Regions from separate parts of the Peribacillus sp. FSL P2-0133 genome, predicted to be linked through region 2. Evidence: a T-box and tRNA genes for the amino acid it is inferred to sense, from the RefSeq annotation. Region 2 holds a T-box; the other regions hold tRNA genes.
The links. A T-box is a leader RNA that pairs with one kind of tRNA and senses whether it is charged. The one in region 2 lies ahead of thrS (threonine--tRNA ligase), so its partner is inferred to be a tRNA-Thr.
Positions count from the first base shown of each region.

Region 1: it encodes a tRNA-Thr, which carries the amino acid that the T-box ahead of thrS (threonine--tRNA ligase) is inferred to sense. The anticodon was not compared.
Region 3: it encodes a tRNA-Thr, which carries the amino acid that the T-box ahead of thrS (threonine--tRNA ligase) is inferred to sense. The anticodon was not compared.

Region 1 covers NZ_CP150254.1:5,209,758-5,219,238, forward strand. Annotated here, with positions in the region: gene MKY17_RS25090 (isochorismate synthase) at 1-1,217, opposite strand, end outside; gene MKY17_RS25095 (1,4-dihydroxy-2-naphthoate polyprenyltransferase) at 1,517-2,437, shown strand; gene MKY17_RS25100 (TraR/DksA C4-type zinc finger protein) at 2,576-3,325, shown strand; tRNA gene MKY17_RS25105 (tRNA-Glu) at 3,367-3,438, opposite strand; tRNA gene MKY17_RS25110 (tRNA-Ser) at 3,442-3,532, opposite strand; tRNA gene MKY17_RS25115 (tRNA-Asn) at 3,534-3,608, opposite strand; tRNA gene MKY17_RS25120 (tRNA-Ile) at 3,619-3,695, opposite strand; tRNA gene MKY17_RS25125 (tRNA-Gly) at 3,701-3,774, opposite strand; tRNA gene MKY17_RS25130 (tRNA-His) at 3,779-3,854, opposite strand; tRNA gene MKY17_RS25135 (tRNA-Phe) at 3,872-3,947, opposite strand; tRNA gene MKY17_RS25140 (tRNA-Asp) at 3,971-4,046, opposite strand; tRNA gene MKY17_RS25145 (tRNA-Met) at 4,053-4,126, opposite strand; tRNA gene MKY17_RS25150 (tRNA-Ser) at 4,231-4,323, opposite strand; tRNA gene MKY17_RS25155 (tRNA-Ile) at 4,345-4,421, opposite strand; tRNA gene MKY17_RS25160 (tRNA-Met) at 4,432-4,508, opposite strand; tRNA gene MKY17_RS25165 (tRNA-Ala) at 4,537-4,612, opposite strand; tRNA gene MKY17_RS25170 (tRNA-Pro) at 4,630-4,706, opposite strand; tRNA gene MKY17_RS25175 (tRNA-Arg) at 4,718-4,794, opposite strand; tRNA gene MKY17_RS25180 (tRNA-Leu) at 4,804-4,892, opposite strand; tRNA gene MKY17_RS25185 (tRNA-Gly) at 4,905-4,979, opposite strand; tRNA gene MKY17_RS25190 (tRNA-Leu) at 4,988-5,069, opposite strand; tRNA gene MKY17_RS25195 (tRNA-Lys) at 5,078-5,153, opposite strand; tRNA gene MKY17_RS25200 (tRNA-Thr) at 5,174-5,249, opposite strand; tRNA gene MKY17_RS25205 (tRNA-Val) at 5,260-5,335, opposite strand; rRNA gene rrf (5S ribosomal RNA) at 5,346-5,461, opposite strand; rRNA gene MKY17_RS25215 (23S ribosomal RNA) at 5,580-8,512, opposite strand; rRNA gene MKY17_RS25220 (16S ribosomal RNA) at 8,687-9,481, opposite strand, start outside.
Region 2 covers NZ_CP150254.1:4,570,139-4,579,619, forward strand. Annotated here, with positions in the region: gene MKY17_RS21960 (MFS transporter) at 1-426, opposite strand, end outside; gene MKY17_RS21965 (LysE family transporter) at 747-1,373, shown strand; gene thrS (threonine--tRNA ligase) at 2,050-3,969, opposite strand; T-box leader at 4,271-4,494, opposite strand; T-box leader at 4,525-4,748, opposite strand; gene MKY17_RS21975 (hypothetical protein) at 4,870-5,145, shown strand; gene MKY17_RS21980 (hypothetical protein) at 5,190-5,795, opposite strand; gene MKY17_RS21985 (amino acid permease) at 6,123-7,580, opposite strand; gene MKY17_RS21990 (peptidase) at 7,703-9,028, opposite strand; gene MKY17_RS21995 (thiolase family protein) at 9,040-9,481, opposite strand, start outside.
Region 3 covers NZ_CP150254.1:813,192-822,672, forward strand. Annotated here, with positions in the region: rRNA gene MKY17_RS03860 (23S ribosomal RNA) at 1-2,790, shown strand, start outside; rRNA gene rrf (5S ribosomal RNA) at 2,907-3,022, shown strand; tRNA gene MKY17_RS03870 (tRNA-Asn) at 3,032-3,106, shown strand; tRNA gene MKY17_RS03875 (tRNA-Ser) at 3,112-3,203, shown strand; tRNA gene MKY17_RS03880 (tRNA-Glu) at 3,214-3,288, shown strand; tRNA gene MKY17_RS03885 (tRNA-Val) at 3,304-3,379, shown strand; tRNA gene MKY17_RS03890 (tRNA-Met) at 3,484-3,557, shown strand; tRNA gene MKY17_RS03895 (tRNA-Asp) at 3,563-3,638, shown strand; tRNA gene MKY17_RS03900 (tRNA-Phe) at 3,651-3,726, shown strand; tRNA gene MKY17_RS03905 (tRNA-Thr) at 3,734-3,809, shown strand; tRNA gene MKY17_RS03910 (tRNA-Tyr) at 3,826-3,909, shown strand; tRNA gene MKY17_RS03915 (tRNA-Trp) at 3,916-3,989, shown strand; tRNA gene MKY17_RS03920 (tRNA-His) at 4,007-4,082, shown strand; tRNA gene MKY17_RS03925 (tRNA-Gln) at 4,120-4,194, shown strand; tRNA gene MKY17_RS03930 (tRNA-Gly) at 4,198-4,272, shown strand; tRNA gene MKY17_RS03935 (tRNA-Cys) at 4,281-4,354, shown strand; tRNA gene MKY17_RS03940 (tRNA-Leu) at 4,363-4,443, shown strand; gene MKY17_RS03945 (DUF6241 domain-containing protein) at 5,423-5,965, opposite strand; gene MKY17_RS03950 (hypothetical protein) at 6,814-7,026, shown strand; gene MKY17_RS03955 (hypothetical protein) at 7,125-7,286, shown strand; gene MKY17_RS03960 (hypothetical protein) at 7,871-8,161, opposite strand; gene MKY17_RS03965 (hypothetical protein) at 8,710-8,913, opposite strand; gene glsA (glutaminase A) at 9,410-9,481, shown strand, end outside.

The sequences.
Region 1 (9,481 bases), 640 kb from region 2:
AAAGGACCCGCATAAAAGCCGCGTTCAAGATCTTCCATTTCCCGAATCCGGACAACGGCCTTTTCTTTTGGAAGTCCGCCCATAGCAGGTGTAGGATGGAGGTTCTCGACGAATTCAAAAATCGTGACACCTTCCTTGGATATACCGCGGACCGGTGTGTACAAATGCTGGATATGACGGTTTTTCATAAGTGTCGGTTCGGCAGGAACCATCACTTTTTCGCATACAGAATCAAAAGCATTGGATATCATCGACACGACATATTGATGTTCTTGTAAATTCTTTTGGTCATGCAGCAATTCTTCACCAAGACAAACATCTTCCTGCTCATCTTTCCCTCGCCCCATCGATCCGGCAAGACAGGTTGAAAAAACTTCATTTCCCTGTTTCTTAATTAAACGTTCAGGGGTGGCACCTACAAAACAGTCACCGCCAGCCTCCAAACTGAAAATATAGCTTAATGGCTGCTCAGCAATCAATTGTTCAAGCACTTTCCCTGAATCGATGGAACGTTCAAAGCCAAGTCTAAGCTCCCTTGCCAAAACGATCTTGTCGAGATCTGTCGTCTTGATTTCCTGAACAGCCTCTTCGACCGTCCGCTTCCATTTCTCAGGTTCGACTTCCCTCTGCATAACAAGGGAATTTGCACCCGATCCATTGCCATCCAAGCTTTCGAAAAGGAAAGCTTCCCGTTCATTTATCATATCTATGAAGAGTTTTTCTGAATCATCAGGCGAACAAAGTAAGTTTGTCGTTAAGTAAGCTTGATTCCCCACTATTGACAGCATGAAGGCAGGTATATAAAACAGGTTGTCCCCGAACTGATTCCACAGGAGCGTACTGTTAGTTTCATAATCAAAAGAAAAGCCCCCAAACAGTATAGGACCTGTCGCTTCTACATCGGTCACTCCTGTTTTGACAGCAGTATTCTGCAGTTTGATCCAGCTCTTTTCGACTTCTCTATAACGTTCGGCATTCGATGCCGCTTTGAGTTTCTTAACATTGCCTAAACCGGTGATGGTTATTTCCTTTGCAGGGTCCTCCCAGAAAAAGCGCTCACCCGCGTACCGTTCTCTTCCAGCTTGATAAAATGAAAGGGGGTTGTTGCAATTAACTTTCTTAATATGACTGAATAGAACTTGATCATTCAAGTCCTTCGCCTTTTGTATAGCTGAAGCCAGTCCCTGAAACTGTTCAGTTTCCTCTGAGATAGCCAAAAAAATCCCCCCAAATGTACATTTTAAAAGCTTTTTAACCTATTTAAAGATACACCTCCCTTGAACCTCATGTCAATAAAACGCCCCTTTACCGAACGATTCTTTCCTGCTTTTTTCCTTATTATATGAATCTTAGCGAATGTGGAGAAATATCCTTAATTCTGGAAATGCCCCATCCATGAATTCCAAATATCACCCTTGCCCACTTTTCCTGCATTTATTAGGATTACCTTTTGTGCAACAATTCAATATTTGTTATAATTTCGAGAGAACCAATAATGATTTTGAGGAGAGAAATAATGCAAACAGAATACGACGGACTTCCCCTTAAACGGACCTGGAAGATTTGGTGGGAGTTAATTCGTCCACATACACTAACCGCAGCTTTTGTCCCAGTCTTACTTGGAACTGTTATTGCACTTTTGGAAGATGGAGTGAATTGGTTATTATTCGCTGCCATGATGATTGCAAGTATCCTGATTCAAGCTGCAACCAATTTATTCAATGAATACTATGATTTCAAGAGAGGCTTGGATACGGAGGAATCCGTAGGCATTGGCGGCGGGATCGTCCGTCATGGGATGACCCCCAAACTAATCATGAACTTGGCCCTTGGCATGTATGCCATCGCCTTGATAATTGGAATCTATATCTGTGCCGCATCATCTTGGTGGCTTGCTGCAGTAGGACTGGTTTGCATGCTTGTCGGCTATCTTTATACGGGCGGCCCCCTGCCCATTTCATATACACCATTCGGGGAACTTTTTTCTGGATTGTTCATGGGCTTTTTGATAATACTGATCGCCTTTTTCATTCAAACCGGTGATGTTTCTTCAACAGCTATCTTAATTGCCATTCCAAGTGGAATATTGGTCGGATTGATCAACTTATCCAATAACCTACGTGACCATGACGGAGATAAGGCACATGGCCGCAAAACGATGCCGGTAGTCATGGGTCGGAAAAACGCCTTGACATTCATGGCAATCATGTTCGCCTTCTCTTATCTATGGATAGTTGGGCTAGTCCTTACCGGAAGCGTAACGGCGTGGATCCTCCTTGCCTTCCTAAGCATCCCGAAAGCCCTGGCCGCAATCAAAGGCTTCGTAGGTAAAACGCAGCCGATCACGATGGTGCCAGCAATGAAAGCCACGGCACAAACGAACACCTTCTTTGGCTTACTCATGGCCATTGGATTATTCATCAGCTATCTTATATAATCTCCGAGGACTGAGCTCATCGCTCAGTCCTTTTTTTCTATCATCCGTTCCATATTGTTTTCCTATACCCCGATTCGGGTAATAGATAATACAACCATTATAAAATGAGATTTAGACTTTAGAAGGAGTGAATCCGATATGGCAACGAAACAACAAACGCAAAAATTCAAAAAAGAACTGCTTCAAGAAAAAAATGAGCTAAGTAATAGAATTCAAAATGATGAACAATCCGTTCTGGAGAAAAGCCAGACCGAATCCGTAGGGGAATTATCAGCCTATGATAATCATCCTGCTGACCTAGGAACCGAACTATTCGAGATGGAACGGAATCAAGCACTCGATGAGCATGCACAATCCGAAATGGAGAAAATCGATGAAGCTTTGAAAGCCATGGAGGAAGGTTCGTATGGACATTGTAAAACCTGCAATAGGGAAATCCCCATCGAGAGGCTTGAAGCGATCCCAAGCACCCTCTACTGTGTCGAGCACGCCCCAGAACGGCCACTTTCACAAGACCGGCCTGTGGAAGAGGAAATACTGATTCCATCCAAGGGTGATCATTTTGAAAATCGTCATGGAATCAAAATGGTGGATAAAGAAGATAGCTTTGGTGAAGTTGCCAAATTCGGTACATCCGAAACACCATCCGATTACACAGGAGATCATGATAATTATAATGGCCTTTATAAAACCGAGGATGAAACGAACGGGTTTCCTGAAGACTATGAAGGATTTGCCGCAAATGATATCGAAGGAAAAAATAGAGTGAATATAACGAACAAAAAGCAAAAGGAATATGAAGTTACACTTGAAGAAGAAAATATAGAATCCAATCTTGGAGACATTCCCTATAAACAAAAAGATAGTTATATCAATGAAAAGAAATGAAAAAAAGAAGCATACATGAATGTATGCTTCCTTTTTTGTTATGACCCGTACGGGATTCGAACCCGTGTTACCGCCGTGAAAGGGCGGTGTCTTAACCGCTTGACCAACGGGCCAACTGGCGGAGAAGGAGGGATTTGAACCCTCGCGCCGCTCGCGCGACCTACACCCTTAGCAGGGGCGCCTCTTCAGCCTCTTGAGTACTTCCCCATGGCTCCGCAGGTAGGACTCGAACCTACGACCGTTCGGTTAACAGCCGAATGCTCTACCACTGAGCTACTGCGGAACAATGAATATGGTGGGCCTAAATGGACTCGAACCATCGACCTCACGCTTATCAGGCGTGCGCTCTAACCAGCTGAGCTATAGGCCCATATTTGGAGCGGGTGAAGGGAATCGAACCCTCATCATCAGCTTGGAAGGCTGAGGTTTTACCACTAAACTACACCCGCGAAATGGGGCGACTGATGGGAATCGAACCCACGAATGCCTGAACCACAATCAGGTGCGTTAACCACTTCGCCACAATCGCCGTAATTTTTTGAAATATGGTGGCTCAGGACGGAATCGAACCGCCGACACAAGGATTTTCAGTCCTTTGCTCTACCGACTGAGCTACTGAGCCACATATGTATCAAATTTAAAGAATGGCGGTCCCGACGGGAATCGAACCCGCGATCTCCTGCGTGACAGGCAGGCATGTTAACCGCTACACCACGGGACCTAATAATTGCGGGGACAGGATTTGAACCTGCGACCTTCGGGTTATGAGCCCGACGAGCTACCGGACTGCTCCACCCCGCGACGGTAATAATGAAACGATTTGCATCAAGTTTTCGTGTATATCGTTTTGTCCACATCCATTATGTAAGGGTGTTTCAAAACAACTTGCTGCTTTTTTGAAAAAATGGAGGAGGTAGAGGGATTCGAACCCCCGCGGGATTTGACTCCCCTGTCGGTTTTCAAGACCGATCCCTTCAGCCGAACTTGGGTATACCTCCATGGCTTTTGAAAAGTGAATATGGTGGACCTTGTAGGACTCGAACCTACGACCGGACGGTTATGAGCCGTCTGCTCTAACCAGCTGAGCTAAAGGTCCTTATATTTATTGGTAGCGGCGGAGGGGATCGAACCCCCGACCTCACGGGTATGAACCGTACGCTCTAGCCAGCTGAGCTACACCGCCAATATAATATAAGTATCTGATTGAAAAATGGTGGAGCCTAGCGGGATCGAACCGCTGACCTCCTGCGTGCAAGGCAGGCGCTCTCCCAGCTGAGCTAAGGCCCCATTCATTAAAAATCACGTGGTCGGGAAGACAGGATTCGAACCTGCGACCCCTTGGTCCCAAACCAAGTGCTCTACCAAGCTGAGCTACTTCCCGCAATAAAAACATGGTGCGCCCGGCGGGAGTCGAACCTACAACCTTCTGATTCGTAGTCAGATGCTCTATCCAATTGAGCTACGGGCGCATATTATGATGGTGCCGAGGACCGGAATCGAACCGGTACGGTAGTCACCTACCGCAGGATTTTAAGTCCTGTGCGTCTGCCAGTTCCGCCACCCCGGCACATACGAAAAGTGGAGCGGAAGACGGGATTCGAACCCGCGACCCCAACCTTGGCAAGGTTGTATTCTACCACTGAACTACTTCCGCATGAAAGATGCGGGTGAAGGGACTTGAACCCCCACGCCTTGCGGCGCCAGATCCTAAGTCTGGTGCGTCTGCCAATTCCGCCACACCCGCATATAAAATGGTGAGCCATGAAGGATTCGAACCTTCGACCCTCTGATTAAAAGTCAGATGCTCTACCAACTGAGCTAATGGCTCGTGCTTGTACTATCTTAAAATGGTGCCGGCAAGAGGACTTGAACCCCCAACCTACTGATTACAAGTCAGTTGCTCTACCAGTTGAGCTACACCGGCAGGTGTAAAATGGTGGAGGATGACGGGATCGAACCGCCGACCCTCTGCTTGTAAGGCAGATGCTCTCCCAGCTGAGCTAATCCTCCATATGAAACTGCTTGGCGACGTCCTACTCTCACAGGGGGAAACCCCCAACTACCATCGGCGCTGAAGAGCTTAACTGCCGTGTTCGGAATGGGAACGGGTGTGACCTCTTCGCTATCGTCACCAAACAATGTTAACATTTTTTCAAGACATATATTATTATAACGTCTTTTTGAGAAAATGCAAGAAGAAATTTTCATTCCTTCAAAACTAGATAATAAGAAGGTATTTCATTTTTTTAAAGCGTTGGTTAAGTCCTCGATCTATTAGTATCAGTCAGCTCCACATGTCGCCACGCTTCCACCTCTGACCTATCAACCTGATCATCTTTCAGGGATCTTACTAGCTTGCGCCATGGGAAATCTCATCTTGAGGGGGGCTTCATGCTTAGATGCTTTCAGCACTTATCCCGTCCGCACGTAGCTACCCAGCTATGCCTTTGGCAAGACAACTGGTACACCAGCGGTGCGTCCATCCCGGTCCTCTCGTACTAAGGACAGCTCCTCTCAAATTTCCTGCGCCCGCGACGGATAGGGACCGAACTGTCTCACGACGTTCTGAACCCAGCTCGCGTACCGCTTTAATGGGCGAACAGCCCAACCCTTGGGACCGACTACAGCCCCAGGATGCGATGAGCCGACATCGAGGTGCCAAACCTCCCCGTCGATGTGGACTCTTGGGGGAGATAAGCCTGTTATCCCCGGGGTAGCTTTTATCCGTTGAGCGATGGCCCTTCCATGCGGAACCACCGGATCACTAAGCCCGACTTTCGTCCCTGCTCGACTTGTAGGTCTCGCAGTCAAGCTCCCTTGTGCCTTTACACTCTACGAATGATTTCCAACCATTCTGAGGGAACCTTTGGGCGCCTCCGTTACTCTTTAGGAGGCGACCGCCCCAGTCAAACTGCCCACCTGACACTGTCTCCCACCCCGATAAGGGGCGCGGGTTAGAATTTCAATACAGCCAGGGTAGTATCCCACCAACGCCTCCACCGAAGCTAGCGCTCCGGCTTCTCAGGCTCCTACCTATCCTGTACAAGCTGTACCAAAATTCAATATCAGGCTGCAGTAAAGCTCCACGGGGTCTTTCCGTCCTGTCGCGGGTAACCTGCATCTTCACAGGTACTATAATTTCACCGAGTCTCTCGTTGAGACAGTGCCCAGATCGTTACACCTTTCGTGCGGGTCGGAACTTACCCGACAAGGAATTTCGCTACCTTAGGACCGTTATAGTTACGGCCGCCGTTTACTGGGGCTTCGGTTCAAAGCTTCGCTTGCGCTAACCTCTCCCCTTAACCTTCCAGCACCGGGCAGGTGTCAGCCCCTATACTTCGCCTTGCGGCTTCGCAGAGACCTGTGTTTTTGCTAAACAGTCGCCTGGGCCTATTCACTGCGGCTTTTCTGGGCTATTCACCCTAAAAAGCACCCCTTCTCCCGAAGTTACGGGGTCATTTTGCCGAGTTCCTTAACGAGAGTTCTCTCGCACACCTTAGGATTCTCTCCTCGCCTACCTGTGTCGGTTTGCGGTACGGGCACCTTACATCTCACTAGAGGCTTTTCTTGGCAGCGTGGAATCAGGAACTTCGGTACTATATTTCCCTCGCCATCACAGCTCCGCCTTAATGGAAACGGGATTTGCCTCGTTTCCGGCCTAACTGCTTGGACGCGCATATCCAACAGCGCGCTTACCCTATCCTTCTGCGTCCCCCCATCGTTCAAACGATGTATAGGTGGTACAGGAATATCAACCTGTTGTCCATCGCCTACGCCTTTCGGCCTCGGCTTAGGTCCCGACTAACCCTGAGCGGACGAGCCTTCCTCAGGAAACCTTAGGCATTCGGTGGAAGGGATTCTCACCCTTCTTTCGCTACTCATACCGGCATTCTCACTTCTAAGCGCTCCACCAGTCCTTCCGGTCTGACTTCAACGCCCTTAGAACGCTCTCCTACCATCGACACCTAATGGTGTCAATCCACAGCTTCGGTGATACGTTTAGCCCCGGTACATTTTCGGCGCGGAGTCACTCGACCAGTGAGCTATTACGCACTCTTTAAATGGTGGCTGCTTCTAAGCCAACATCCTGGTTGTCTAAGCAACTCCACATCCTTTTCCACTTAACGTATACTTTGGGACCTTAGCTGGTGGTCTGGGCTGTTTCCCTTTCGACTACGGATCTTATCACTCGCAGTCTGACTCCCAAGAATAAGTATTTGGCATTCGGAGTTTGACTGAATTCGGTAACCCGTTGGGGGCCCCTAGTCCAATCAGTGCTCTACCTCCAATACTCTCATCTTGAGGCTAGCCCTAAAGCTATTTCGGAGAGAACCAGCTATCTCCAGGTTCGATTGGAATTTCTCCGCTACCCACACCTCATCCCCGCACTTTTCAACGTGCGTGGGTTCGGGCCTCCATTCAGTGTTACCTGAACTTCACCCTGGACATGGGTAGATCACCTGGTTTCGGGTCTACGACCTCATACTCATTCGCCCTATTCAGACTCGCTTTCGCTGCGGCTCCGTCTCATCAACTTAACCTCGCATGAAATCGTAACTCGCCGGTTCATTCTACAAAAGGCACGCCATTACCCATTAACGGGCTTTGACTACTTGTAGGCACACGGTTTCAGGATCTATTTCACTCCCCTTCCGGGGTGCTTTTCACCTTTCCCTCACGGTACTGGTTCACTATCGGTCACTAGGGAGTATTTAGCCTTGGGAGATGGTCCTCCCTGCTTCCGACGGGATTTCTCGTGTCCCGCCGTACTCAGGATCCACTCAGGAGGGAACGAAGTTTCAACTACAGGGTTTTTACCTTCTTCGACGGACCTTTCCAGATCACTTCATTTACCCCGTTCCTTTGTAACTCCATGTTGAGTGTCCTACAACCCCAAGAGGCAAGCCTCTTGGTTTGGGCTAATTCCGTTTCGCTCGCCGCTACTCAGGAAATCGCGTTTGCTTTCTCTTCCTCCGGGTACTTAGATGTTTCAGTTCCCCGGGTCTGCCTTCAGTACCCTATGTATTCAGGTAAAGATACTGTTCCATTACGAACAGTGGGTTTCCCCATTCGGAAATCTCCGGATCAAAGCTTACTTACAGCTCCCCGAAGCATATCGGTGTTAGTCCCGTCCTTCATCGGCTCCTAGTGCCAAGGCATCCACCGTGCGCCCTTTCTAACTTAACCGTTAAAAAAGTCTTACAGATGCTTTGAAAAAAATTAATTGCCTTCTATCTATTATCTAGTTTTCAAGGAACAAAGCAGAAAGAATCCATCACATCGTGATGCTTCTCTTTCCTATTGAATGAATTACTCATTCAAAACTGAACAAAACAAAAGCGCTCTCGTAATTATCCTTAGAAAGGAGGTGATCCAGCCGCACCTTCCGATACGGCTACCTTGTTACGACTTCACCCCAATCATCTGTCCCACCTTAGGCGGCTGGCTCCATAAAGGTTACCTCACCGACTTCGGGTGTTACAAACTCTCGTGGTGTGACGGGCGGTGTGTACAAGGCCCGGGAACGTATTCACCGCGGCATGCTGATCCGCGATTACTAGCGATTCCGGCTTCATGCAGGCGAGTTGCAGCCTGCAATCCGAACTGAGAATGGCTTTATGGGATTCGCTTACCTTCGCAGGTTTGCAGCCCTTTGTACCATCCATTGTAGCACGTGTGTAGCCCAGGTCATAAGGGGCATGATGATTTGACGTCATCCCCACCTTCCTCCGGTTTGTCACCGGCAGTCACCTTAGAGTGCCCAACTGAATGCTGGCAACTAAGATCAAGGGTTGCGCTCGTTGCGGGACTTAACCCAACATCTCACGACACGAGCTGACGACAACCATGCACCACCTGTCACTCTGTCCCCCGAAGGGGAAAGCCCTATCTCTAGGGTTGTCAGAGGATGTCAAGACCTGGTAAGGTTCTTCGCGTTGCTTCGAATTAAACCACATGCTCCACCGCTTGTGCGGGCCCCCGTCAATTCCTTTGAGTTTCAGCCTTGCGGCCGTACTCCCCAGGCGGAGTGCTTAATGCGTTAGCTGCAGCACTAAAGGGCGGAAACCCTCTAACACTTAGCACTCATCGTTTACGGCGTGGACTACCAGGGTATCTAATCCTGTTTGCTCCCCACGCTTTCGCGCCTCAGTGTCA
Region 2 (9,481 bases):
TTTTTCATCATCATCCTTGTATAAATCCCCCACCAGAGGCAAAATGATAGGTGAGGCACCAGATGCCCCAATCCCCTGCAATACCCTCCCGATGATGATCCATGTATAGGGATTTTCCATTTTCCATGAAGCATAACCTGCGACCAATCCACCAATAAGGGCTAGGATCAGACTTGGCAGGATCACCATCTTCCGTCCGAATCGATCTGATAAATAACCTGCTATGGGAATTAAAAAAATGGATGCAACGGAATAGCTTGTTATTACCATGCTTGATTGAAATGAAGATATCCCCACCTTATCCTCGAAAATGGGCAAAACCGGGATAAGCATTGAATTTCCAAGTGTCATCACCAATGGAATTGATGCCATACTGATCAGGCACCACACGCTTACGTCTTTATTTTGCTTCTCATGACCTTCCATACTTACACTCCTCATCCATTATAAAAGCAACTTATTGCATAAAAGGTAACCATTTGTGAAATCAATATGTTTTGCATCATTTTTTAGATGTCTTAAATTATTATGTTATAGCTTTGATGGATTTATTCAGTAGCGCTTTTCCCAAAATTACCCCTTTTGACCTTTAAAATATTCTTCTCTTTTTTTACATTTGTTACGACTAGGTAAACAGCAAACGAGACTATGATTCACCGTCAAAAAAGGACTAAAAAGGTGGTACAAGTCCAATTGTTTGAATACATTCAAATATGCGAAGATGTATCAAACGATGAGGTGATGAATTGGGTGTTTTTTTCAGCTATGTATTATTAGGTTTATCACTGGCGGCTCCTATCGGACCCATAAACGCTGCTCAATTGGACAAAGGAATCAAGAAGGGTTTTTGGCATGCCTGGATTTTTGGCTGGGGTGCCATTTTAGCGGATTTTGTTTTTATAGCCCTCGTCTTTTTCGGTGTCGTCCACTTTTTGGACACCCCCTTCATGAAGACATTTTTATGGCTTTTTGGATTTTTCGTCCTGACCTATACCGGAATCGAAAGTCTGCTAAGTGCAGGTAAGATTGAAGTGAATGCACGAAAAGCGAAAGATTCCCTTTTTTCTTCATTCCTGACAGGATTCATCATGTCCCTTTCGAATCCTTTATCCATTTTGTTTTGGCTGGGGATTTATGGATCCATTCTCGCAAACTCCGCTTCAAAATATGATATGGATCATTTACTTTTTTACAGTTCAGGTATCCTTGTCGGCCTCTTAACCTGGGATTTCGCAATGGCCATCATCGCCAGCACCTTCAGACGCTTTTTATCCAAACCCATTCTAATGGGCATCTCGATCATTTCGGGTATATCCCTTATAGGGATTGGCATTTACTTTGCCATCCAAGCAGCCAAGGTTTTATTTACATAAGCATTTACTCGTGAGTTCGTATTAAATAGATAAAACAGGCCGCCTATTTTATTATCCTTCTTTGTCCATGCCAGACACTTATCCCCCATTGTTCATAGCCTGAAAGGGTAAACACAAAGTATAATCACGGTTATTACTTTTATATGTTCCATACTTTACTGTTCCATATTATTACGATAATTCTTATGTTAATTTGCCTTATTATGATGACAGACTGCCAGTACAAACACTGGTTCCAGTAACCACTATTCAGAGCCATTTAAACGCAGGCCGACAAGGTCAACGTTTCAGAGGTTTTTTGGGGTAACACCCTGCACACCTTTATTTTAATGGGGAAATAATGCTACTGGTATGGTACAGATACTTGAAGGTGGCATTCCAAATGAGGTTCATCATACAGATATAGTTGGATTACAATACCTAGGATTAACCTGCCCTGGCGGCGGGCACGGCGGCCCGGGTCGTAACTGTTTCCAGCAGTTCATTCCGGGCGTTGGCTGGGTATGGATTTGTAGATAGAAAAAAGACAGCCGATTTATTCGGCTGTCTTTTTTTATCCAAACCTAATCTCAGGAGCATTTACTCGTGAGTTTTGCGCATTTACTCGTGAGTTTCGCGCATTTACTCGTGAGTTTCGTGCATTTACTCGTGAATTCCGGATTAGGCTGCTTTCTTGTTAGATGCTGCGTTCTTTTATTTGCTGGGCCATTTTCATGATGAACGTTTCTATTGCGACATTTTCAACTTCTTGTTCCCCGTATTTCCGGACATTCACTTCATTTTCTTTCTCTTCTTTATCTCCAAGAACCAGCATATATGGGATTTTTCCCAACTGTGCTTCCCTGACTTTATACCCCAGCTTTTCATTCCGATCATCAATTTTCACTCTTATGCCTTGATTCTTCAGTTCTTTTTGAACCTTTAAACAATAATTCAAATGAACTTGTGAGACAGGGATGATCTGTACTTGCACCGGGGCAAGCCATGCCGGAAAAGCACCGGCAAAGTGTTCTATCAGAATTCCAAAAAAACGATCGATCGATCCAAAAATGGCACGATGAATGACGACCGGACGAACTTTTTCATTATTTTCATTGATGTAATTCAGATCAAATTTGTCGGGCATTTGAAAATCAAGTTGGATTGTTGCACATTGGTGGCTTCGTTTTAATGCATCTTTAATATGAAAATCAATTTTCGGTCCATAAAATGCTCCGTCCCCTTCATTTACTTGATAATGTATCCCGATGCTTTCCAGAACATTTTTCAAGGCTGTTTCAGAAGCTTCCCAAAGGGAATCATCGCCCATGGAATCCTCTGGACGCGTCGAGAGCTCCACGGAATACTCGAATCCAAAAGTGCGATACACCTTATCAATCAGATGAAACACTTGTTTAATTTCGCTTTCGATTTGATCCTGCCGAACATAGATGTGGGCATCATCCTGACAAAATGTACGGACCCGCAGCATCCCGTTCAATGCACCGCTATATTCATGACGGTGGACTTGCCCGAATTCGGCCATCCGGATTGGCAAATCCCTGTAAGAATAAAGACTGTTTTTGAAAATAAGCATATGACCCGGACAGTTCATTGGCTTCATCGCGAATTTTGTTTGATCCACCTCAGTGAAGTACATATTCTCATGGTAATGATCCCAGTGACCCGATTGTTCCCATAACCGCTGGTTCATCATGAAAGGAGTCCGAACTTCGTCGTAATCAGCTTCAGTCTGAAGCTCCCGCGAGAATTTCTCCAATTCATTTCTAACGATTTGCCCTTTCGGTAAATAAAACGGCATTCCAGGGGCTTCCTCCGAAAACATGAATAACTCCAACTGCTTCCCTAATTTACGGTGATCACGTTTGGCCGCTTCTTCCAGGAATTCAAAGTATTCATGTAGATCCTTTTTCTTTCGGAATGCCACGCCATACACCCTTTGAAGAACTTCATTTTGATTGTCTCCCCGCCAATAGGCACCAGATACACGAGTCAATTTGAACGATTTTACAAATGATGTGGATGGAAGGTGCGGCCCTCTGCAAAGATCGACGAATTCCCCCTGTTGATAGAGCGTTAATTTTTGACCATTAGGGATGTTCTTTGCTATATCCAACTTGAATGACTCCCCTCTGCCCTCGAATAACTTCACAGCTTCTTCATAAGTCACTTCGATCCTTTTGATTTCCAGATTTTCACTTATGATATGTTCCATCTCTTTTTCAATAGCTTGTAGATCTTCTGGGCTCAAAGGATGGTCTAACTTAAAATCATAGTAAAATCCATCTTCCACGACTGGCCCCATTCCTAATTCCACATTTCGGTATAATCTTTTCACAGCCTGTGCCAAAACATGCGCCGATGTATGTCGTAATACTTGCAATCCTTCATCCGAATCCAGAGTCAAAATCGATAGTTCTGCATCATCATTCAGCTTGTGACTTAGATCAACCAGTTGCTTATCCAGTTTTCCTGCTACTGCCTTTTTCCTTAAACTTGAACTGATGGACCCTGCCACACTTTCCACTGTCATCCCTTGCTGATATTCCTTTTGCTGCCCATCCGGGAATTGAACTTTAATCATTTTTTCACCCATCACATAAACACCCCTTTTTAAGTAATAAAAAACGCACCCATCCCTAAGTAAGGGACGAGTGCGTTTACCCGTGGTTCCACCCAATTTCCCATAGAGCAAGAAACACTCATGGCTCTGGAGCTTGTAACGCAGCTTAGACGATATCAGTTACTTTTGTTCACCGATATAGCTCAAAGGCGGTAAAACATTTTCCTAAGCCAGGAAGTTCGCAGCTTCTCTTCCCTCTCTGAAGACCGTAAAAATGATTCATGTCCTTATCATGGCAATATTTTTATATATAAAAAAACGCACCCATCCCTAAGTAAGGGACGAGTGCGTTTATACCCGTGATTCCACCCAATTTCCCATAAGCAAGAAACACTCATGGCTCTGGAGCTTGTAACGCAGCTTAGACGATATCAGTTACTCTTGTTCACCGATATGGCTCAAAGGCGGTAAAACATTTTCCTAAGCCAGGAAGTTCTCAGCTTCTCTTCCCTCTCTGAAGACCGTAAAAATGATTCATGTCCTTATCATGGCAATAATTATAATAATAAAAAACGCACCCATCCCTAAGTAAGGGACGAGTGCGTTTATACCCGTGATTCCACCCAATTTCCCATAAGCAAGAATCACTCATGGCTCTGGAGCTTGTAACGCAGCTTAGACGATATCAGTTACTTTTGTTCACCGATATGGCTCAAAGGCGGTAAAACATTTTCCTAAGCCAGGAAGTTCGCAGCTTCTCTTCCCTCTCTGAAGACCGTAAAAATGATTCATGTCCTTATCAATGCTTCTAAAATGAAAATGGATTTTTATATTGTTATATATATTACAATATATTCCCATAAGTGACAACCTCAAATTTTTTAATTTCATTGCAAACACTGAATTGGTATAATTAGTAAAAAAGGAGTCACTATGAAACGTTTAAGCAATTGGTCTATTGTATTTGCAGTGATTGGTACACTATCATTTTGCTGTTCCCTTGCTTTACCAAAAGCCTCCGAGCAGCTTATGATATCGGGATTCGGTGCGTTAGTTATTGGTATGTTATGCAGTTTCGGGGCCATGTATAAAAATGAAAAAGGAAAGTCGAAATTTTTGGCTGTGGCTGCATTCTTTCTTTTAAGTTTCATTCTCGTTTGGAATGAACCATTTCAAATTGTCAGGCTCTTGACCTGGATGAAAAATTAATCAAAATGAAAAACCCGTTTGCCATGACGGGTTTTTTGATTGGTTCAATCTTCATCGGCTATCGTTCGATTTGATTTCTTTAATCTAAGCCATAGCGTAAGTCCAGTGGACCAAAGAATTAGCGCGCATCCAAAGCCGAGCAATGATAACGGTGCAAGGATTTGATGCTCCCCAAACATGACAGTATCTGGCACAATAAGCAATGTGATAAGCGCCAATAAACAGAGAAGCACTCCTGTTGCATAGTAAACCTTGATTTGGAAAAGTGACGCCAAAGGTAAAAAATGAATCCCTACAATAATGGCGATGACTCCCGGTATAAGATCGGTCTGATTGATCAAGTTACAGACGGCAATGGCAATCCCAATCAGCACCGCTTCGGCAATGAAGACCATATTAAACAAAAATCCGATACGCTTCAGACGCCTAGCCCCATTTTCTGAAACTTGATTGGACATTTTTTGTGATGCATGAATTAATGAAATGCCTTCGATAACCATTATGATTCCTACGAATATGGCTGCGAGTTCCACGTAGGGAAACCCCCACCCCTGCAATCCCATTATACCAGTACCTGCCCACAGTGTACCGAAGACCGCCATGAAAATGACTCCAATTCCAGAACCGCGATAAGCCTCTTTCATCCTCATTTTCCTTTCATCCACATAATAAAAGTACATAGATTAATAGTATTGCACACCTTCCCCAATTATTCAGTTATAAAAAATGGTTTATTGAAAAAATTACCATGATGCGAATTTTAATAGAAAATTGCCGCTTTCGTCGATATAATTGCCGTTTTCGTCGATATATTTCTATTTTCGTCGATATAACTGGATTTTCGGAGATATATTCCTATTTTCGTCGATATATCTCTATTTTCGGAGATATAACTGGATTTTCGTCCGATATCGTCTAATTAAAGTCCATAAAAAACCTGAGTCCCCAAAGGGATCTCAGGTTTTTATCTATTCATATCAAGCCACATCTGATTTATCAAATTGACAATCTTTTAATGATATTAATTTGGTCTTGTGATAAATCTTGTATCCTAACCAGATCGCCAGAAATATCGGTAATCCGATATAGGAGACGGCGACGCCATACCAGTCGATGCTGCCACTTAGGAATGCTTGATAGTTCTGCCCTGCAATGACACCCATGCAAAGGACGAATGATAGGATCGGACCGAGCGGAAACCATTTTGCTTTATATTTCAATTCGTTCAAATCACCGCCCTGTGCAACATATGCACGTCTAAAGCGATAATGGCTAATTGCAATACCAATCCAGGCGATGAAGCCGGTTAGCCCGGATGCATTCAATAGCCATGTAAATACATGGTCCCCAAAAATGGATGTCAAGAAGGCGAGCCCGCCAATTAATGCCGTTAGAATCAAAGCATTCATCGGGATTCCCCTGCGATTGACTTTGGCGAGGAATTGGGGAGCTTGTTTATCTTTCGCCATCGACCATAACATCCGCGTTGATGCATATAGTCCCGAGTTCCCTGCGGATAGTAAGGAAGTCAATACGACCGCATTCATGACGGATGCCGCGAATGCCAGTCCTGCCCGTTCAAAGACGAGTGTGAAAGGGCTTACAGAAATGTTTTCGACATCCCCGTTCAGCAAACTTGGACTTGTATACGGAATCAAGAGGCCGAGTATCAGGATGGCCCCGATGTAAAATAACAGGATGCGCCAAAATACTTGGCGGATCGCATTCGGAACATTTTTTTCGGGATTCTCACTTTCCCCGGCAGCAATACCAACCAGTTCCGTGCCTTGAAAAGAAAATCCCGCTATAAGAAAGATTGAGATGATCGATAAAAATCCTCCCTTGAATGGTGCCTCGTCCATGGTGAAGTTTTCAAATCCGATCACCTTTCCGCCAAAAACCCCAAATATGGTCAATAAACCAATAATGATGAAGCAAATGATGGCAATGACTTTTATTAAGGCAAACCAATATTCAGATTCACCATAGCTTTTAATGGATAGGGCGTTGAGGGTGAAGACGATTCCAAGAAATAATGCACTCCATATAAGGCTGGGTACATCAGGGAGCCAGAATTTCATGATGATGGCTGCAGCAGCTATTTCCACGGCAAGGGTGACTGCCCAGTTAAACCAATAATTCCAGCCAAGTGCAAAGCCGAATGCGGGATCAACAAAGCGTGTGGCGTAGGTGGAAAATGATCCCGACACAGGCATATATGTCGCCATTTCCCCTAAGCTCGTCATAAGGAAATAAACCATGATTCCAATGCAGGCATAGGCAGCAAGGGCACCGCCGGGCCCTGCGCTCTGGATGGTTGCCCCGCTTGCCAGGAATAATCCGGTTCCTATTGAACCGCCAATGGCAATCATGGTCATATGCCTTGCTTTCAGTTTCCTTTTAACTGTCGGTTCTTGATTATCAATGAGATTCATGTCCATATGGTTCCTACCTCATTTTCTTTTAAAGTTAAAAGTTCAAGAAATAAAAGAGTTTTTTAACAACCGCTTTGTGAAAGTCTTAATAGTTCGCTTCACTTGCTGGGATACTATCCAGTTTAATTGCCATTGCCTGGTATCGTCTCCCTATTCCCGGCCTGGGTGACCCCATCTTGCTCAGGCTCCATTCCACACCATTGAATTAATGTAAGAGCAATGATTTCGGCTGTTGAGAACACGTTGTCGAGCAGGATGTATTCATTTGGATAGTGTGCAACCTCGGTTACTCCTGGCCCGAAAACGATTGCAGGCGTTTCACCGACATGTGTCAGCAATCCCCCATCCGTTCCCCAAGGGGAGGCCTCAATGACAGGGTCCTGTCCGGCAACTTGCCGATATTGATGAACAAGCGCATTCATCAGTTCATGCTCTACATCAATTGCTCCTGGAACCCAGCGTGCCCCGAACCATTCCAATACGGGCGGGTTTTCCTTGAACCATTGGTCCACTTCCCCCAGCTGTAATAACCAGGCCGCCATTTCATCCTTCGCCTGCTCCATCGTTTCCTCCGGCGCAACGCCCATCCTTCCTTCGATTTTCACAAGGTCAGGGACGGATGACGGCCAATTACCGCCTTCAATGACACCTAGATTGATTGGAATCGGAATAGGCGTGTTCTGATAAAGCGGATCACTGATACGTGCATTTCGCTTTTCTTCCAAGGCACGAATATGATTGATGACAGTCATGCTTTTTTCAATCGCACTAACGCCTTCATACCTTGTTCCGCCATGGGCTGACCGTCCTTTAACATGGATTCGGAACCACATCGAACCCTGCTGTTTCGGGAAGATCCTCATATTCGTCGGTTCAGGGATCAGGGCGGCATCTGCTTTATATCCCCTCAGGACGGCCGCCAATGTTCCGGCCCCACCGCTTTCTTCTTCAATCACACTTTGAAAAATGACATCTCCTTTTAATTGGATGCCATTTTCCTTCAATGCCTGCATCGCAAGGATCAGCGATACATTTCCACCTTTCATATCGGTTACACCGCGACCAAACATTCTTCCATTTTTAATCGCTCCACTATAAGGGTCGTCGTCCCACTGCTCCCGGTCCCCATCCGGAACCACATCGATGTGTCCGTTCAAAATGATGGAACGTCCGCCTCCAGTCCCTTTCATGATACCTACCACATTGGGGCTGTTGGAAAATTCACTGCGTGGAGAATAGAAATAAGAATGCTTTTTCAGCTCGCCGCCGTCAGGTTCCCAACTATCGATCTGCAAACCCATTTCCTGCAGCTTTTGGGCGACGATGGCCTGTGCCCCTGCTTCATTTCCTTGCGTACTTGGGGCTTGAACCATTTTTTGCAATAGGGTTGTTCCTTCTTCCCGATGATCCTTGATCCATTGGTTTATCCGTTTTTTTATATCCGGCACATTTATCCTCCTTAATTACACATATTCTCATAGATTACTGAAAGTCCCATCCCACCTGCCATACACAACGTTACCATTCCATACTTAACTTGTGAACGCAACATTTCATGCATCAGTGTGACTGTCAATTTTGCACCTGTTGCTCCTACAGGGTGACCAAGTGCAATTGCCCCTCCATTGACATTGACAATATCCTGATTCAAATCTAACTCCTTGATCACTGCAAGTGCTTGGGCAGCAAAGGCTTCATTAAGTTCAATCAGTCCGATATCCTCTAACGATAGACCTGCTTTTGCCAATGCCTTTCGAGTTGCTGGTACGGGTCCAATCCCCATAACTCCAGGTTCAACTCCTGCACTGGCGAAAGCCTTTATTTTCAAGAGCGGTTTTAATCCCTTTTCTTCTGCTTGCTGCTTGGACATTAATAGTACAGCTGCAGCTCCATCATTCATA
Region 3 (9,481 bases), 2.1 Mb from region 2:
AACAGTATCTTTACCTGAATACATAGGGTACTGAAGGCAGACCCGGGGAACTGAAACATCTAAGTACCCGGAGGAAGAGAAAGCAAACGCGATTTCCTGAGTAGCGGCGAGCGAAACGGAATTAGCCCAAACCAAGAGGCTTGCCTCTTGGGGTTGTAGGACACTCAACATGGAGTTACAAAGGAACGGGGTAAATGAAGTGACCTGGAAAGGTCCGTCGAAGAAGGTAAAAACCCTGTAGTTGAAACTTCGTTCCCTCCTGAGTGGATCCTGAGTACGGCGGGACACGAGAAATCCCGTCGGAAGCAGGGAGGACCATCTCCCAAGGCTAAATACTCCCTAGTGACCGATAGTGAACCAGTACCGTGAGGGAAAGGTGAAAAGCACCCCGGAAGGGGAGTGAAATAGATCCTGAAACCGTGTGCCTACAAGTAGTCAAAGCCCGTTAATGGGTAATGGCGTGCCTTTTGTAGAATGAACCGGCGAGTTACGATTTCATGCGAGGTTAAGTTGATGAGACGGAGCCGCAGCGAAAGCGAGTCTGAATAGGGCGAATGAGTATGAGGTCGTAGACCCGAAACCAGGTGATCTACCCATGTCCAGGGTGAAGTTCAGGTAACACTGAATGGAGGCCCGAACCCACGCACGTTGAAAAGTGCGGGGATGAGGTGTGGGTAGCGGAGAAATTCCAATCGAACCTGGAGATAGCTGGTTCTCTCCGAAATAGCTTTAGGGCTAGCCTCAAGATGAGAGTATTGGAGGTAGAGCACTGATTGGACTAGGGGCCCCCAACGGGTTACCGAATTCAGTCAAACTCCGAATGCCAAATACTTATTCTTGGGAGTCAGACTGCGAGTGATAAGATCCGTAGTCGAAAGGGAAACAGCCCAGACCACCAGCTAAGGTCCCAAAGTATACGTTAAGTGGAAAAGGATGTGGAGTTGCTTAGACAACCAGGATGTTGGCTTAGAAGCAGCCACCATTTAAAGAGTGCGTAATAGCTCACTGGTCGAGTGACTCCGCGCCGAAAATGTACCGGGGCTAAACGTATCACCGAAGCTGTGGATTGACACCATTAGGTGTCGATGGTAGGAGAGCGTTCTAAGGGCGTTGAAGTCAGACCGGAAGGACTGGTGGAGCGCTTAGAAGTGAGAATGCCGGTATGAGTAGCGAAAGAAGGGTGAGAATCCCTTCCACCGAATGCCTAAGGTTTCCTGAGGAAGGCTCGTCCGCTCAGGGTTAGTCGGGACCTAAGCCGAGGCCGAAAGGCGTAGGCGATGGACAACAGGTTGATATTCCTGTACCACCTATACATCGTTTGAACGATGGGGGGACGCAGAAGGATAGGGTAAGCGCGCTGTTGGATATGCGCGTCCAAGCAGTTAGGCCGGAAACGAGGCAAATCCCGTTTCCATTAAGGCGGAGCTGTGATGGCGAGGGAAATATAGTACCGAAGTTCCTGATTCCACGCTGCCAAGAAAAGCCTCTAGTGAGATGTAAGGTGCCCGTACCGCAAACCGACACAGGTAGGCGAGGAGAGAATCCTAAGGTGTGCGAGAGAACTCTCGTTAAGGAACTCGGCAAAATGACCCCGTAACTTCGGGAGAAGGGGTGCTTTTTAGGGTGAATAGCCCAGAAAAGCCGCAGTGAATAGGCCCAGGCGACTGTTTAGCAAAAACACAGGTCTCTGCGAAGCCGCAAGGCGAAGTATAGGGGCTGACACCTGCCCGGTGCTGGAAGGTTAAGGGGAGAGGTTAGCGCAAGCGAAGCTTTGAACCGAAGCCCCAGTAAACGGCGGCCGTAACTATAACGGTCCTAAGGTAGCGAAATTCCTTGTCGGGTAAGTTCCGACCCGCACGAAAGGTGTAACGATCTGGGCACTGTCTCAACGAGAGACTCGGTGAAATTATAGTACCTGTGAAGATGCAGGTTACCCGCGACAGGACGGAAAGACCCCGTGGAGCTTTACTGCAGCCTGATATTGAATTTTGGTACAGCTTGTACAGGATAGGTAGGAGCCTGAGAAGCCGGAGCGCTAGCTTCGGTGGAGGCGTTGGTGGGATACTACCCTGGCTGTATTGAAATTCTAACCCGCGCCCCTTATCGGGGTGGGAGACAGTGTCAGGTGGGCAGTTTGACTGGGGCGGTCGCCTCCTAAAGAGTAACGGAGGCGCCCAAAGGTTCCCTCAGAATGGTTGGAAATCATTCGTAGAGTGTAAAGGCACAAGGGAGCTTGACTGCGAGACCTACAAGTCGAGCAGGGACGAAAGTCGGGCTTAGTGATCCGGTGGTTCCGCATGGAAGGGCCATCGCTCAACGGATAAAAGCTACCCCGGGGATAACAGGCTTATCTCCCCCAAGAGTCCACATCGACGGGGAGGTTTGGCACCTCGATGTCGGCTCATCGCATCCTGGGGCTGTAGTCGGTCCCAAGGGTTGGGCTGTTCGCCCATTAAAGCGGTACGCGAGCTGGGTTCAGAACGTCGTGAGACAGTTCGGTCCCTATCCGTCGCGGGCGCAGGAAATTTGAGAGGAGCTGTCCTTAGTACGAGAGGACCGGGATGGACGCACCGCTGGTGTACCAGTTGTCTTGCCAAAGGCATAGCTGGGTAGCTACGTGCGGACGGGATAAGTGCTGAAAGCATCTAAGCATGAAGCCCCCCTCAAGATGAGATTTCCCATGGCGCAAGCTAGTAAGATCCCTGAAAGATGATCAGGTTGATAGGTCAGAGGTGGAAGCGTGGCGACATGTGGAGCTGACTGATACTAATAGATCGAGGACTTAACCAACGCTTTAAAAAAATGAAATACCTTCTTATTATCTAGTTTTGAAGGAATGAAAATTTCTTCTTGCATTTTCTCAAAAAGATGTTATACTAATATATGTCTTGGAAATGCTAACAATGTTTGGTGACGATAGCGAAGAGGTCACACCCGTTCCCATTCCGAACACGGCAGTTAAGCTCTTCAGCGCCGATGGTAGTTGGGGGTTTCCCCCTGTGAGAGTAGGACGTCGCCAAGCTTGTATTGTTCCGCAGTAGCTCAGTGGTAGAGCATTCGGCTGTTAACCGAACGGTCGTAGGTTCGAGTCCTACCTGCGGAGCCATTATTGGAGAGCTGTCCGAGTGGCCGAAGGAGCACGATTGGAAATCGTGTAGACGGGTAACCCTGTCTCAAGGGTTCAAATCCCTTGCTCTCCGCCATTTTATACCTGGCCCGTTGGTCAAGCGGTTAAGACACCGCCCTTTCACGGCGGTAACACGGGTTCGAATCCCGTACGGGTCACCATTAAGACAACATATTGGAGGATTAGCTCAGCTGGGAGAGCATCTGCCTTACAAGCAGAGGGTCGGCGGTTCGATCCCGTCATCCTCCACCATTTTTCAATAAGAACAAGTTGTTTCTACATAATGGGTTTGATTATTCATCCTATTGAAACGCTAAACACGAAAACTTGATTCCTAATAGCAACATTATTAACGTCGCGGGGTGGAGCAGTCCGGTAGCTCGTCGGGCTCATAACCCGAAGGTCGCAGGTTCAAATCCTGTCCCCGCAATCTATGGTCCCGTGGTGTAGCGGTTAACATGCCTGCCTGTCACGCAGGAGATCGCGGGTTCGATTCCCGTCGGGACCGCCATTTTCATTGTTTGGCTCAGTAGCTCAGTCGGTAGAGCAAAGGACTGAAAATCCTTGTGTCGGCGGTTCGATTCCGTCCTGAGCCACCATAGTAGTGCCGGTGTAGCTCAACTGGTAGAGCAACTGACTTGTAATCAGTAGGTTGGGGGTTCAAGTCCTCTTGCCGGCACCATGTTTCATCCATATGCGGAGGGGTAGCGAAGTGGCTAAACGCGGCGGACTGTAAATCCGCTCCTTAGGGTTCGGCAGTTCGAATCTGCCCCCCTCCACCATCTTATAGGGGTATAGTTTAAAGGTAGAACAGAGGTCTCCAAAACCTCCAGTGTGGGTTCGAGTCCTACTACCCCTGCCAATTTTAATCTTATAATGGCGGTTGTGGCGAAGTGGTTAACGCACCTGATTGTGGTTCAGGCATTCGTGGGTTCGATTCCCATCAGTCGCCCCATTTTTCAATAAATGTGATATAATGAATACAACGTTAATGGGCTATAGCCAAGCGGTAAGGCAACGGATTTTGATTCCGTCATGCGAAGGTTCGATCCCTTCTAGCCCAGCCATATGCGAAAGTAGTTCAGTGGTAGAATACAACCTTGCCAAGGTTGGGGTCGCGGGTTCGAATCCCGTCTTTCGCTCCAAAAACGTTGGCGGCATAGCCAAGCGGTAAGGCAGAGGTCTGCAAAACCTTTACCACCGGTTCGATTCCGGTTGCCGCCTCCAACATACATGCCGGTGTGGCGGAATTGGCAGACGCGCACGACTCAAAATCGTGTTCCTCTGGAGTGCCGGTTCGACCCCGGCCACCGGTATCATATACGTTAATATAAACGTCGATTTGATGGCAATCTACCCGCAATGGTAGGTCGCCGTTTTTTCGTTGTATGCGCACGATTTTGTAGGTAAAAGTCGTACGCGGCGAATCGTACGCGCTGTATCGGGTAATTAACCGTACTAGAGTGGCGAAAATTGGCAAGGGAAAGAGTAATAACGATTTAGCAACGGAAGATATTTCGAAGCTGCGTGGGAGCATGCGGTCAGATTTCCTTGACTTCGACGACGCACTGGCGTTGTTTTTGAAGGATGGGGAAATAAGGAATATCCGTGAACATACGATAAAATACTACCGGAATGAGCTTTCGTCATTTCGACGCATTACCCGATTTTATTAGACATAGCAAAGGCGGTCAATAATTGTTACCGAGAGTATTAAAAGGATAAGATACGGGATCATTCCGAAGTATTCCGAATACAGGGCGTATACCAGGGCTGAGCGTCCGTTTCACCTGTACGGTGCTCCTCGTGGGCATAGGCGCCTGAAACTCCGGGGCTCAGCTTACCGTTTATGCAGTGTCCTATACACGGAATGGCCGACAGCATTATGCAGTATAGCGGGGTACATCGCCCTTATTAGCGTAGTATAAATCGCGTTAAATCAACGATGTTTACATAAGTGTATATTCGATAATAATCCGTTGTGCACAAACGTTGTTATGACGCGGTTTGTGTTGCATATCGACTGCCTCAAATGTCTATTATGTTAATAGAATTGCGTGCTTCATACAACGAAATGAATAAAATAATAAAGCAATTCGTGTGCCAACGAAGACATATGCGTGTGTATCGGGAGGGGCAGCCGGGGTATGACCGATTTACCCCAAGGCAGGGGGCGAATATCTCTAAATCTGCTGAATTATAAATCCGCGAATCAAATTTTCACTTTGGGGGTCAGCGGAAATAGCCCCTATTGTTTATATTAATATAATACTCGATGGGCTCGATTTTTAATGACTATTCAAAGTTTGCTTTAACAAATTGAGCTTCTTCTTCAGGAGTAAGAGTTCCAGTAGCTTTACCGACATTTCCATTTTGTTCTCCCCAAAGGTAATTGTGATCTTCCACTATATTGTCGAAGTTTCCTTCTTTCCAGTTTCCTACGATTCTTAGCAATTCACTTTTATAGTCGATAACTTCGCTATCATTAATGAATTCATAGACTGCATTGATGTTTTCAGAATTCATTTCAAGGTTGTACCATTTTTCTTCAGAAACTACTTTTTGATGAGTCATACTGTGCATTGTTTTCATAACGTCTTCTCTTTTTGAAGATGGGCCAAGACCTAGTTCATATAGAATTTTTTCATTTTTTATAGTTTCTACTTCCGTATCTTCTTCTTCAGTTGTCTCGTATTCCACTTCCGTTGTCTCCAAAACAGGAGTCGTATCTTCTTGCTTTGCTTCAAAATTTTTAGCGTTCTGATTGATTGTTATTATTACTGAAATAGCTGCTGCAGCTACTATAAGTCCAACCATTGACCATCTAAATTTATTCATTATAAGTTCCTCCGAGTCATAGTTCTATTATTCACTCATTTCAGTTACATCCTTTTATGGATAAGCTAACCATTATGATAATAACATAAAATATTAACAAATAATCTTAAACTATTAAGTAACCATATGGATATAAAATTTTTTATTGGAAACCAATACAGAGTATCCTGAGACTACTGTTGACTATATGAACGGGCGCATTGGCGATACGTCCGTGTAAGTCCAAAAAGCGACCGCAATTGGTCGCCTTTCTTCTATTATATAATGCGCCATCATACTACGACACTCGTTTGCATATTTCGACATTTCCGGGTATACTATCGTTAATCTGATACGGTCGTACGCGACGGTGGAATCCGTCTGATTTGCTGAACAATCTAACGCCAATGGTGACGGCGTTTTAACGGATATATTTAACGTGGATACTTTCCGCACGACTCAAAATCGTGTTCCTCTGGAGTGCCGGTTCGACCCCGGCCACCGGTATCTTAGAACGACGATATAAAGCGGTTTTCCTTAATTGGAAAGCCGTTTTTTCGTGTCTTCACGGATTTTTAGTCGTGCGTTTTTATTTAGGCTATGTTAAATCAGAATGTTTTGATTTTCGACCTAGAAAAAACGCCCACTGAAAGGGCGGTTGTTTGAACTAACGTTACCTGTTAGCGGAACAAAGCTGCCGATTGATCTCCGTGGCGACCTCGCGGTGAAGTTTATTCGATAAGAATCTAGCGACTCTCCCATTGCTTTAAAATGATAATTATTTCCTAGAAATTTATTAATAAAAAAGCCGCGACAACTTCATGTACAACTGAATAATTTAATTTATGACATCAAAAGGAGGTGGTTGTATGAGTAATAAGCGTCCAGATGTAGTCATTATAGTAAGAGATGAAGATAACTTTGAGAATATTGCTAAAATTGAAATAATCGGAAGCGCATCCCCGTGTAGAAAGTTCCTACGGGTAGGTGCTCCTATAAGTGATGTTGTATTATGTATGGTTAGGAATGGGTTTGTAAACGCTCAGGCTGAAAATGCTGTTATATTTTTCCGACCTAGGTAATGTCTGACTTCGACTTGATGTTACCCTTTTCAGGTAGACTGTAAAAAAAGTGGACAAGGCATGATGTTCATAATAGTCGACTTGGAAGGGAGTTTTTTATGGCTGTGTTAAATGTTAATGTTGATTTTTTTATAATAATAGGAGAAACCCAAGAGGTATATGGGCTTCCCTTATACTTATTTGATATTTTTAATAATGCAGAACAAACAAAAGAAAAAGACGCTTCCCACGCGGGCGGCGTCTTATTATTGTATTTCTAAATACTAGTGTTCGGGAGGGGGATATTCTATCATTTCCAATATCCGTCCATTCTAAGCTACATAGGAAAACAATAACTTACAAACGTTCAAGCGGTGAACACGTTGAAAATGAATCTTACGAATACAACCGAATAGTGAGACGTCATTCAAGCTTTATATTGTCGATATATCAATGGATAAGGGTTCGTTTTCATTTCGAAATTGCCCGAAGCACGACTCAAAATCGTGTTCCTCTGGAGTGCGGGTTCGACCCCGGCCACCGGTATCATCAATAGCGAAGAATCGCTATTACAAAAAGCATCACACTTAATTGTGTGAAGCTTTTTTCGTTTATGACGCACTACAACATATGTACAAAATGTGCGGGATATTGTGCATTGATTTTTCATCACTCAAGAATGAAGGCGATACATGAATTTATGTGCCACAGATATTGCGGGGAGTCATGAGAAATATTATCCATTAAATAATTATTTTATCAGCAATAGTATAGAGTACGTTTGTTCTTACGATTAATAATAAAACGAATGGATCAAAGAGTATTAACTCTACCATTCGTTCCGTTAACAGATTGGTCAATGATTTTAGATTTCAATATTCATAGCACTTAGCTCTGCTTCCGTATAGCCAGAAGAGGATAGTGCGATTTCAATTTCTTCAGCAGCCTTATAATCAAATAATTTAAATTTAGACATTAAAGCGAAAGCATTTTGATTTTCAATTGCCAAGGCAACAGCTTCCACGTCTTGCAATAACTTCAGGTCTTCAATGTAGAATTGAGCGGTTCTCATTGCTAGATACTCATTCATTGTAGTCGAACTATAGAAAAGACTTGTTAAAGTGGCGATTGCGTTAGGAACGAAAATCTTATTCATAATTACCCCTCCACTATTCTCAATATTCTGTCATTAAGTCACTTCTAGTATGAGTCACGATAAAAGTGTTGTCAATCTTTATCTTTTGTGCATTTTAACTCACCAGTTGAAAGTAGATATGTATATAACAGGCGACTTTTCCAAAGGCAAAAGTGATTGCCCGAAGTACGCGAAAGAATGAATGTTGCTGAGTTTACGAAACGAACCAAATTACATGGGACATGTTGATTCAAGCTCGATTGCTAGGTCTCGGAATCGATCATAACAAGATGGATAGAAGAGATACATATTATTTACTTCATTCCATTTACTTTATTCAACAAATGGGCCGATTTTACCTGCTTAAAAAAAGAAAGCTCATAATCGAGTTGTCTTATTTATTTAAGTTGTATCTGGTTGAGCATCCAGTAAATAGCTGCAAAAAAAAGCCAGTGTCACAAGTGGCACGATTAGGCCAAATTTTTTTGGATTTTTTATAAATTCTTTCATTGATGAGATCCTTTATGTGTTTGAATATTTCAAAGGGCTAATGAAACAACAGATCCGTATTAACTGTAAAGAAGGCGGGCTTCCACATTACGCAGCTCTCCAGATGAAACACAATCAGCCACAATTATTTGCAATGTTCTAGTAGCTGTCATTCGTTTGTCTGGATGCTTCATTTGTAGATGCTGTTGTATCGCTCGGAAAAGTTCATTATTTTCTGGACGGTTGGAGTTATAGATTTCTTGTAAACTTTTCGATTTTCCCATGGCTTTTCCTACTTTCCATCAATTGTGAAATACATATGAAAGTTTAATAATATTCATATGGTCTATATTTCCGTCTAAGGACGTATAATTCCTTCTTTTTTCAATTAAATCTTCTTTAAAGAACAGTGAAGTTGCTCCTGATTTTTTACAAGGCGTTAGCTTAGCTGTCTTACTGCTTTACCGTTGTCGCATATGTAGTTGTTTTCTTTGTCTTTAACACGACGAAAATAATTCAGAGCCTGTGTCTTTAGATAAGACAGGAGGGAAGTATGATAAGTCCTTACAAAGGAGAATTAAAATCAGTAAATAATAGATGAAGCAGCATTTGAAAATTTCTATAAAACGAAGAAAGTAGCGCCTTTAACCTTCCTTTCTATTTATTATCCGCTACGTATTTTTTAAATAATATCGATGAAATATGGTAATAAATAATAAAACCACTATTTAAGACACTTCAAATAACAAATTTTCTAAGGGGCGGCAAATTGTGAACAATATGGGATGTCAATGCAGGTCCAATGACGAGTTACAGCAACTGGTCGATCAGGCAAAAGAATATACAAATTTG